DNA from 2 places in the Bacillus sp. FJAT-27231 genome. Region 1 is predicted to be linked to the other one. Evidence: riboswitches for the same ligand, from Rfam matches in the RefSeq annotation. Region 1 holds a riboswitch; the other holds the start of a gene.
The links. Region 1 has a riboswitch for S-adenosylmethionine ahead of AC623_RS02845 (bifunctional homocysteine S-methyltransferase/methylenetetrahydrofolate reductase). Riboswitches for the same ligand answer to the same signal wherever they lie in the genome.

Region 1 (5,318 bases):
ATACGAGAGGGGTGCCGCCAAATGAATTCGTTTCAATAATATCGGTACCTGCTGCCAAGTAGTCGCGGTGAACTTTTTCAATCACATGAGGAGCGGTAAGGTTTAAGTATTCATTACAACCGTCGTATTCTTCACCGCCGAAATCTTCCTCTGTTAAGTTGGCTTGCTGGAGCATCGTGCCCATTGCGCCGTCTAAGAAAAGAATACGTTTTTCGAGTTCCTGTTCAATTGAATATTGTTTGGACATGAGCGATCCCTCTTTCATTCGTTTTTCCATCTAATTCTTCGATGTAATGGATCAATTCAATGGACATTTCATAGCGCATAAATGGCGTAATAATATAGATACCGTTAAACAGCTTGGCTGCTGTATCGATTAATTCTTTTGCAATGGCGAGCCCTTCAAGTGCTGCCGCTTCTTTATCATTCTCATGTGCCTTCATTCTGGCAAGTGTTTCTTCCGACAGCTTAATGCCAGGGACCTCATGATGAAGGAATTCAGCGTTGCGCGAGCTTGTTAGTGGCATAATGCCAAGGAAGATTGGAGTCGGTAAATGCTTCGTCGCTTCGTATACTTCGACGATTTTTTCTTTTGTAAAAATCGGCTGTGTAATAAAGTAATCAGCCCCACATTCAATTTTCTTCTCTAGGCGCTTCACAGCCCGATCGAGTACGCGCACATTTGGATTGAAGGCGGCTGCAACGGAAAAGTTTGCTTTTTGTTTTAACGGCTTGCCTGAAAAAGAAATTCCCTCGTTTAGCTGTTTGATTAATTGGATAAGCTCCATGCTCGAAACATCATATACAGAAGTGGCCCCTGGGAAGTCGCCAACTTTCGTCGGGTCCCCTGTAATGGCAAGTACATCATGAAGTCCAAGAGCATGTAACCCCATTAGATGAGATTGTAAGCCAATCAAGTTCCGATCTCGGCATGTAATGTGGACAAGCGGGCGGATCTGATGCTGCATTTTGAGTAGAGAGCCCATTGCCAAATTGCTGACGCGCGGGGAGGCAAGGGAGTTATCGGCCATTGTGATAGCCGCCATCCCTGTTTGTTGCAGAGCCTTAGCCCCCTTAATATAAGTAGCCGTATCTAAATGTTTCGGCGTATCAAGTTCAACGATAATGGTCCGTTCTTTCTTTACCTGCTCATGGAGCGGCGGTACCACTAGCGGGGCCGGCTCTTTAATAATAATCGGTTTTTTAGCAACTACTTTTTTCTCTGTAATCGGTGCAAGGCCAGCGAGTGCTTTTTTGGCTGCCTCAATGTGCTTAGGCGTTGTGCCGCAGCAGCCACCGATGAGACGGACACCTTCGTTGCGCAAATGCACCGCTGCCTGGCCAAAATAATCAGCTTCCGATTCGTAGACAATACGCCCGTCTTCAACATCAAGAAGGCTGGCATTCGGGTACGCTGACAAAAAGGCTTTTTCAGGCAATGTCACTTCTTCAAAGGCTTGAATAGTATGATAGGGGCCGAGTCGGCAGTTCACACCGACAACATTGGCACCGAGTGCTTCAAGCTGTTTGAAAGCATGATTTAGTGAAAGGCCATTTTGCAGAATACCCGGCTCGTGCATTGATACTTGGGAAATGATAGGCAAGTCTGTCATTTGGCGGAGCAGCTGTAAAACGGTCGTTAATTCTTCAAAGTCATAATAGGTTTCAAGGAGGAACCCATCAGGCTCTTCTAATAAGATGGCTTCTGCCTGCTGTTGAAAGGACGCTTTAATATCCGCGAGGGAAACGCTGCTTTTGCGGATGCCGCGCATGCCGCCGATCGTTCCGAGTACAAATCGCTGATCAGGCGCTGCGGCTTTTTTGGCAATGCGCACGGCTGCTTTGTTCAATTCTTCTACACGATCTTCCATTCCATACCTTGTCAGTTTCAAAGCATTGGCACTGTACGTGTTTGTTTGAATAACATCTGCACCTGCTTTTATATATTCACGATGAATTTTCTCAATAATCTCGGGTTTTTCTATATTGAGCTCCTCATAGCAAAAGTCAATCCCATAGGAATAGAGGAGAGTACCCATTGCCCCGTCAGCTATTAGTACTTCGTTTTGCAGCCTTTCTAATAACGTCATATTTTCCGTCCTTTCCGAATCGCTATTCTTATCATAAGAAAAAGCCTTCTTACAATTAAGAAGGCTTTACATTGTGAATGTTTAATCCTTCTTATCTCTCAAACTGACAAAGCAGTTTGCTGGATTTAGCACCTAGGCCCGCTAGCGGCTGGTTGCTGAAGCTTCACAGGGCCAGTCCCCTCAGCTTCTCTTGATAAGAATAAATATATATAGATTTAGTAAGATAATTGAACATATCATATCTCTTTAAGTGGGATTAGTCAATAGAAAATTTAGAATATTTGAGAGGGATTGTCGAACAGAAGACAGCGAGCTATACTTTTAACAGATAAAGGAGGAATCAGGTTGAATCAGCTTCGTTATTCGTTATTTATTTTAGCAGGGGCATGCAGCTATGGTTTTCAAGCTTCAGTCGTCAAGCTGGCAACCAATGCAGGTTATCAGGCCGGCCAGATGACAGGTTCACAATATGTCTTTGGACTTCTGCTAATGCTGATCCCTTTCATTATAACAAAACGTAGTAGGCTGCAGTTTAAGCAAATCGCATCATTGCTTGGGCTTGGTGTGCTGCTTAGCTTAACGGGTGTTTTTTATGCGACAAGCATCCAGGAGCTGTCAGCTTCTATTGCCATCGTCCTGCTCTTTCAATTTACTTGGATGGGAATTCTCATTGAATCGATTTATTTAAGAGCGTTTCCGTCAGCTGTAAAGATTGTTTCGGCTGTTGTTTTATGGGCTGGCACGTTTCTAGCTGCTGGAATATCTTCAGAGGGAATTAACTTGTTAAGCGATCCAAAGGGGCTTATTTCCGGACTTTTAGCTGCTTTGATGTTTGCTTTATTTATTTTCTTCAGCGGAAAAACAGGAACAGAAGTACCGGCTATTCAGAAAAGCTTTATCATTTCTCTTGGCGGCTTATTGACCGCTTTATTGTTCGTATCACCGGCTTTTATTGTAGATGGGACGATGACAGGCGGTTTATGGAAATACGGGCTGCTTGTTGGACTGCTAGGTGTCCTTGTACCCGTTATCCTTTTCGCTCTCGGTACCCCGCACGTTGATTCCGGGGTGGCTACTATTCTCGGGGCAGCAGAACTGCCAGCCGCTATGATTGGTGCCATGCTAGTCGTTGGCGAGCACTTGACCGCTGAACAAGTTTCTGGGATTATGATTATCTTAATTGGCATTGCCATACCGCAGTGGCCGCGAGGTGGAAGGATAAAACCGAAGCATTTGTACAGCAGTTAGTTCTAGAAGTCGTCACAAAGCAGAAAGCAGAAAAATGCTATACTGTGGGTAAATACTACTTACAGGACGGTAAATAAATGAATACACAATTGTGGAAGCAAGCGAAGGAATTTATTACAGTTTGTTATCAGGAATTGAGTAAACCGAGCGAAGAAATGAAAGCCCGTCTTCACGAAATAAGAGAGCAAATTGAAACAACGGGCACGTACACGCAAACGTATGAAGAACTTAGCCATGGGGCAAAAATGGCATGGCGCAATAGCAACCGTTGTATTGGGCGATTATTTTGGCAAATGCTTCATGTATTTGATGAAAGAAAAGCCGAAACTGAAAAAGAGGTATTTGAAGCTTTAAGCCGTCACGTTGAGTTTGCGTCGAATGAAGGGAAAATCCGCCCAACTATTACTATCTTTCGTCCATCCAAAGAGGGACAAGAGGACATTCGTATTTGGAATCATCAATTGATTCGGTATGCTGGCTATAAAACAGAAGAAGGAATAAAGGGTGATCCGGCTTCCATTGACTTAACGGCTAGGTGTCAAAAGCTTGGCTGGAGAGGAGAGGGGACGGATTTTGATCTATTGCCTTGGGTTGTGCAAATAGGCAATCGTCCACCTGAGCTGCAAGAATTGAATAAAGAGCTAGTGAAGGAAATTTCCATTGTTCATCCAGAATATGATTGGTTTGCCGAGCTGCAATTAAAATGGTATGCCGTTCCTATTATTTCTGATATGAAGCTGGAAATAGGAGGAATTGAGTATAAAGCAGCTCCATTCAACGGTTGGTATATGGGAACAGAAGTTGGAGCCCGTAACTTGGCAGATGATTTTCGTTACAACCAGCTTCCTGTTATTGCGGAGCGAATGGAACTAGATATGAGCAGAGCTTCATCTATGTGGAAAGACCGAGCGCTCGTTGAATTAAATATAGCTGTTCTTCACTCATTTAAGAATGCAGGAGTGAGTATCGTCGATCATCACACAGCCGCTCAGCAATTTAGAACATTTGAGCAAAACGAAGAGCGAGAAGGAAGAGCCATAACAGGGGATTGGACGTGGTTAATTCCGCCGGTATCCCCAGCGGCTGTCCATGTTTTCCATAAAGAATATAATAATTCTATCAAAACACCTAACTATTTTTATCAGGAAACGATTTACTAACAAAAAAGCAGCCGAAAAGGCTGCTTTTTCTGTTTCTTGTATTGATTATTTTCAGCTCGTTACTTTTTGTAAGCTTTTCATCACGTGGAGTGAACGTCCGGTACCGATGGCCACAGACTCTAATGGATTTGGTGCCAGGTGAACAGGAACGATAATTTCCTGGCTGAGCCATTCTTGCATGCCATTCAACAAGGAACCGCCACCGCTGATTACCACTCCTCTATCCACGATATCACCGCTTAATTCAGGAGGGGAATTTTCAAGAGTCACGCGAATCGTTTCTAAGATCGCAAGCAAAGATTCTTTAATGGCTTTTTGGATTTCATAAGAGCTTACTTCAATGGTTTTCGGTAAGCCGGTCACAAGATCGCGTCCGCGTACATCCATTAAACGCTCTTCATGATCAACTAAAGCATAGCCAATCTCCATTTTTACTTTTTCTGCTGTCCGCTCTCCGATAAGGAGGTTATATTGCTTGCGGATATATTGAATAATATCCTCATCTAATTTATCGCCGCCAATGCGAATAGAGTTGCAAGAAACGACTCCTCCGTAAGAGATAATCGCAACTTCCGTTGTGCCGCCGCCAATATCAACGATTAAGTTGGCAATAGGCTCTTCTACAGGCAAATCAGCTCCGATAGCAGCGGCAACAGGCTCTTCAATGAGATGAACAGTCTTCGCGCCGCTGCTCTTTACTGCATCCTGGATCGCTCTTTTTTCGACAGAAGTGGCACCGGAAGGAGTACACACGACTACATTTGGCTTACGAATATTAAAACCTAATACTTTTCCAGCTTTTTTCATTAACCCTTTAAGC
Region 2 (5,318 bases), 740 kb from region 1:
CTTGACACCGCTCCTCATGATTATTCGTCAAGCAAGCTAAACTCCTCTGTTGCTTCTTCTTCATTCGTTTCCACAAAATCTGCATCCAGCCCATAATGCTGGCGGATCTTCATCATAATCTCCTGGCGAATAGCCGGATTTTCCTTTAAGAACTGCTTAGCGTTTTCACGACCTTGCCCTACGCGCTCTTCATTATATGAGTACCATGCACCACTTTTTTGCACAATATCTACTTCCGAACCCATATCGATAATTTCACCTTCTCTGGAGATTCCTTCTCCATACATGATATCGACTTCCGCTACACGAAACGGAGGGGCTACTTTATTTTTCACTACTTTAATTTTTGTTTTATTTCCTACAATTTCGTTCCCTTGTTTTAATGCTTCCGCACGACGAACTTCCAAACGGACGGAGCTATAGAATTTTAGTGCACGTCCTCCAGGTGTTGTTTCAGGGTTTCCAAACATTATTCCGACTTTCTCACGAATCTGGTTAATAAAGATCGCAATCGTTTTGGACTTATTGATGGCACCAGACAATTTACGAAGAGCCTGTGACATTAAACGCGCCTGTAAACCGACGTGGGAATCCCCCATTTCCCCTTCGATCTCCGCCTTCGGTACGAGAGCAGCGACTGAATCGATAACAAGGATATCGATAGCACCGCTGCGTACAAGAGCTTCAGCAATTTCAAGTGCCTGTTCCCCTGTATCTGGCTGCGAAAGGAGCAACTCATCAATATTCACTCCTAGTTTCTGAGCATATACAGGATCAAGCGCATGCTCCGCATCGATAAAAGCAGCTTGACCGCCAGATGCCTGTACTTCAGCAATAGCATGAAGTGCTACAGTTGTTTTACCAGAGCTTTCCGGACCATAGATTTCAATAATACGACCGCGTGGATAACCACCTACACCAAGTGCTGCATCAAGAGCGAGCGATCCGCTTGGGCTTGTGGAAATCTTCCGATCCGTTTGTTCTCCTAATTTCATGATAGACCCTTTACCAAATTGTTTTTCAATTTGCTTTAAGGCCATATCCAATGCTGCTTGACGATCGTTCACTAAAATTCCTCCTTAAAATTGGCAATCTATTAAATAAATGCACGTAGACATGTTGTTTCAGAACCTATACTAACTATACCTCTTTATTGAGATAATTTCAAGCAAAAAGCGAACATTTATTCGGTTTTTTTGTTTCCGAAAGAAAAAAGAATTAGGATAAAAAACTAGAAAAAAAGAAGAAGAGATAGCGGAAAAAAGAGAAGAAAAAAGTAACTCCTGCCTCTTTATTTTATCATAAAGAAGCAGGAGAAGATAATGTTTAGCCTATAAAACTTTCTATTTTACTCTAGTTCCTATTAGCCCTCGACCGCTACGCCCGTTGCTTTTTCAATCGCCTGATTTAAATCAGCAATCAAGTCTTCTGTCGATTCCAATCCAATTGACAAACGAATCATTTCTTCTTTTGTGCCTGACTTTGCTAAATCTTCACTGCTTAGCTGCTGGTGAGTTGTAGAAGCCGGATGAATAATTAATGATTTGCCGTCCCCAACGTTGGCTACGTGTGACCAAAGCTTAATGTTGTCAATCACTTTTTTGCCTGCTTCCCGTCCGCCTTTAATACCGAACACGACGATCGAGCCAAATGTATTATTTAAATACTTTTTCGCTAATTCATGGGATGGATGGTCTGCAAGGCTTGGATGAGATACCCACTCCACCGCCGGATGATTGTTCAAATAATCTACAATCGCAAGTGTATTTTCATGGTGACGTTGAATACGCAAATGCAGCGTCTCTAATCCTTGAAGCAGCAAGAATGCGCTATGAGCACTTAAAGAAGGGCCGAAATCTCTCAACAGCTGAACACGTAGTTTAATAGCGAATGCTGGTCCTTCAAGGTCAGCAAATCTTAGTCCGTTATAGGATTCGTCTGGCTCTGTAAAGCCAGGAAACTTCTCACTATTCCAGTCAAACGTTCCTCCGTCTACTACTACTCCACCAATAACTGTTCCGTGGCCGCTGATCCACTTCGTAGCAGAATGAACGACAATATCTGCTCCTCTTGTAAGCGGGTTAGCACCATATGGTGAAGCAAATGTATTATCTACGATAAGCGGAATACCGTTTTCATGAGCGATATCTGCTACTTTTTCTACATCCAACACATTTAAAGATGGATTACCGATAATTTCACCAAAAAGGGCTTTTGTTTTTGGTGTAATCGCTTTGCGGAAGTTCTCCGGATCAGTCGAATCAACAAATTTTACATTAATTCCGTATTTAGGAAGCGTATTAGCAAAAAGATTGTATGTACCTCCATATAAATTAGCTGCCGCTACAATTTCATCTCCGGCATGGGCCAAGTTTAAGATTGAAAAAGAGATAGCTGCCATTCCAGAAGAAAGCGCTACGGCAGCTGCCCCTTTTTCCAAGAGAGCGACACGCTTTTCAAACACGTCTACTGTTGGGTTCGTAATACGTGTATAGATGTTTCCTGGCTTTTGTAAAGCAAATAAAGCATTGGCATGATCCGTATCTTCAAAAACAAAAGAAGTCGTTTCATAAATTGGAACAGCGCGTGCACCCGTGACCGGATCAGGCACCTGTCCCCCGTGAAGTAAAATCGTTTCTTTATTCCAGTTGTTCGTCATTGTCAAACCCTCCTAATGTATTTAATAAAATATTTGTGATTCGAGGAATATAAAAAACCTCTTCTTATGAAGAAGAGGGTTTGTTATAGGATCCTCCTCTTATCTTTCAGGTTCGTCTACCTGCAGGAATTAGCACCGTCTCAGACAATTGTCTGAAGGTTGCCGGGCTTCATCGGGCCTAATCCCTCCGCCGCTCTCAATAAGAGTACTTATATTTAATTAAGTCATGACTAAACCTTGTTTCTCATTATATAGCTTATTGATCAGATTAGTCAATAATATTCGGAATTTTTTCACTTATCTTCAGCAAGTTCCGCTAGCAAATAATGACATGCGTATTTAACGGAACGTTTTCTGATTCCAGCACGACTCCCTGCCAAGTCAAGCTTAAACGCTCTTGGTTGTTTATACTTGGAAGCAAGCCCAATCCAAACAGTGCCAGGCGGTTGTCCTTCCGCCTCATCAGGTCCAGCCACACCTGTAAAGCTAATACCGAAGTCAGCGTCTAGAAGCTGGCGGACGTTCTCTGCCAGTTCAAGAGCACACTCCTCACTAATAGCTCCATGACTTGCAAGTGTTTCTTTTTTCACATTTACAAGCTTCTCCTTTGCCTGATTAGAATAGCAGACAATGCCTCCATTGAAAAAAGTACTTGCTCCCGGAACAGCTGTCATTTCACTTTGGAACAGCCCTCCTGTTAAACTTTCAGCCGCTGCCAGCGTATGAGACGTTTCCTTTAAGCGCTCTGCTAGTTCCCGGGCAATCGTTGTATCATTATATCCGTAAAAATAGTCACCAACCCGACGAAGAATTTTTTCTTCTGCTTCTTTGATCATTTGCAAGGCCGTCTCTTCTGACTCATGCTTGGCTGTAATTCGGAGTGTTACCTCTCCATCTCCCGCAAGCGGCGCAATCGTTGGGTTTTGCTGGGCAAGCAATAAATCCTCCACTTCTGTTTCCAAAGCAGATTCACCGATACCAAAAAACCTTAGAACCCGTGACTCAATCTTCTCCACTTTCTCGAGTACATCTAACAAGGCTGGCTTGGCATATTGAGTAAACATCGGCTGCATTTCTCGAGGCGGTCCCGGCAAAAGTATGTAACAATGGTTTTCTCCTTTTACCATCATTCCTGGCGCCATGCCATGATCGTTTGGCAGAACAAGACTTCCTTCCATAACGAGCGCCTGCTTTTTATTGTTTGGTGTCATAGGGCGTTTTGTTCTAATAAAATAACTCTCGATGCTCTTTAGTGCCTCTTCATTGTATACGAGCGGACGGCCGATATGAGAAGCAATGACTTCTTTTGTTAAATCATCTTTTGTTGGACCGAGCCCCCCTGTAAAGATCAGCAAATCCGCCCTTTTTTCAGCTTCCTTAATGGCATCAAGGACACGGTTGCCGTTATCGCCAACCACGGTATGGTAATAAACATTAATGCCGATTTCCGCTAACTGCTGGGAAAGAAACTGGGCGTTTGTATTTGTAATTTGTCCAAGCAGCAGCTCAGAGCCAACTGCAATAATTTCTGCATTCATTCTTCTCATCCCTTCTCTTTCCTAAAGTTGATAGTTGATAATAATCAAGGGAAACGCTATGTATGAGGACTTTCTCAAAACTACCCCTCTGCTAATCTAACAAAGAATGAACTTAGCATGAAGTTCAAATCCCATAATGTATCATATACCTCTTTTCTTTTGCAGCCCGTATAATTTTCGAGGCCAGCTCATTAAGACCGGCGGATTCGTTAAAAGACGTTGAGGATGTCACTACATCATAAAACAAGGATAAAGATTCAGGCGGAATAATCGTTATCCCACAATAAGCTAATCCATATTCTGGACGATTAAGCGAATGAAAGTAGGTTTTCATCGTTGCTAATTGTTCATTTAAATCAAAGATAAGATCATCATCAACAGAAATACAATTGTATTTCTGAGGATCATAATCATCGTAGTTTTTCCGGCTATCAACCGCATCCAGTATGCCGAATTCATGTACACAAGGCATGATCGTCCCCCTCTTCATTTAAATGCGAGGAATTTGAGAATGCATCCATTATTAGCACTCCCTGTAACAGGGCTTTCCTAAAAATAAAGCTGCTCCAACAGTGGGAGCCTCTTCTCTATAGCATCGTGTTAGACGTTAAATCCTATAGATGACGAGACTCTTTACTTCGGAACAGCTTTTTCTCTTATTTTGAATGTTTAAACACGCCTCGGTTAAGATAGAAATAATCCCATCCAGACCAAATAGTAAAGAATGCCGCAACCCAAAGAGCAATATCTGCAAATGGAATTCCTAGAGACTCAAATGGAGCATTGTGAAGCAATAAAGCGGCAATCGCAATGATTTGTGCCCACGTCTTAATTTTTCCAAGCATATTGGCTGCTACTACTTCTCCCTCTCCCGCTAGAATTAATCGCAGTCCCGTTACAGCAAACTCGCGGCTGATAATGATAATGACGATCCAAGAAGCAGCCAAATTAAAGTCGACGAGCACAATTAGTGCTGCCGAAACAAGCAATTTATCTGCGAGTGGATCTAAAAACTTGCCCAAGTTTGTGACCAAATTCAGCTTTCTTGCATAATAGCCGTCAATCCAATCGGTTGTCGAAGCTAAAATGAACAACATTGCTCCCCAAAAGTGGGCGGCTGG

Region 2: linked by a shared signal. The riboswitch ahead of AC623_RS06465 (O-acetylhomoserine aminocarboxypropyltransferase/cysteine synthase family protein) and the one ahead of AC623_RS02845 (bifunctional homocysteine S-methyltransferase/methylenetetrahydrofolate reductase) in region 1 are both predicted to bind S-adenosylmethionine.

What each region holds. Positions count from the first base shown of each region.
Region 1 is NZ_LFZU01000001.1:610,231-615,548, forward strand. It holds gene metH (methionine synthase) at 1-247, opposite strand, end outside; gene AC623_RS02845 (bifunctional homocysteine S-methyltransferase/methylenetetrahydrofolate reductase) at 225-2,090, opposite strand; SAM riboswitch class I at 2,179-2,290, opposite strand; gene AC623_RS02850 (EamA family transporter) at 2,436-3,338, shown strand; gene AC623_RS02855 (nitric oxide synthase oxygenase) at 3,416-4,498, shown strand; gene mreBH (rod-share determining protein MreBH) at 4,550-5,318, opposite strand, start outside.
Region 2 is NZ_LFZU01000001.1:1,355,107-1,360,424, reverse strand. It holds gene recA (recombinase RecA) at 21-1,067, opposite strand; gene AC623_RS06465 (O-acetylhomoserine aminocarboxypropyltransferase/cysteine synthase family protein) at 1,364-2,659, opposite strand; SAM riboswitch class I at 2,756-2,865, opposite strand; gene AC623_RS06460 (competence/damage-inducible protein A) at 2,953-4,197, opposite strand; gene AC623_RS06455 (hypothetical protein) at 4,322-4,669, opposite strand; gene pgsA (CDP-diacylglycerol--glycerol-3-phosphate 3-phosphatidyltransferase) at 4,854-5,318, opposite strand, start outside.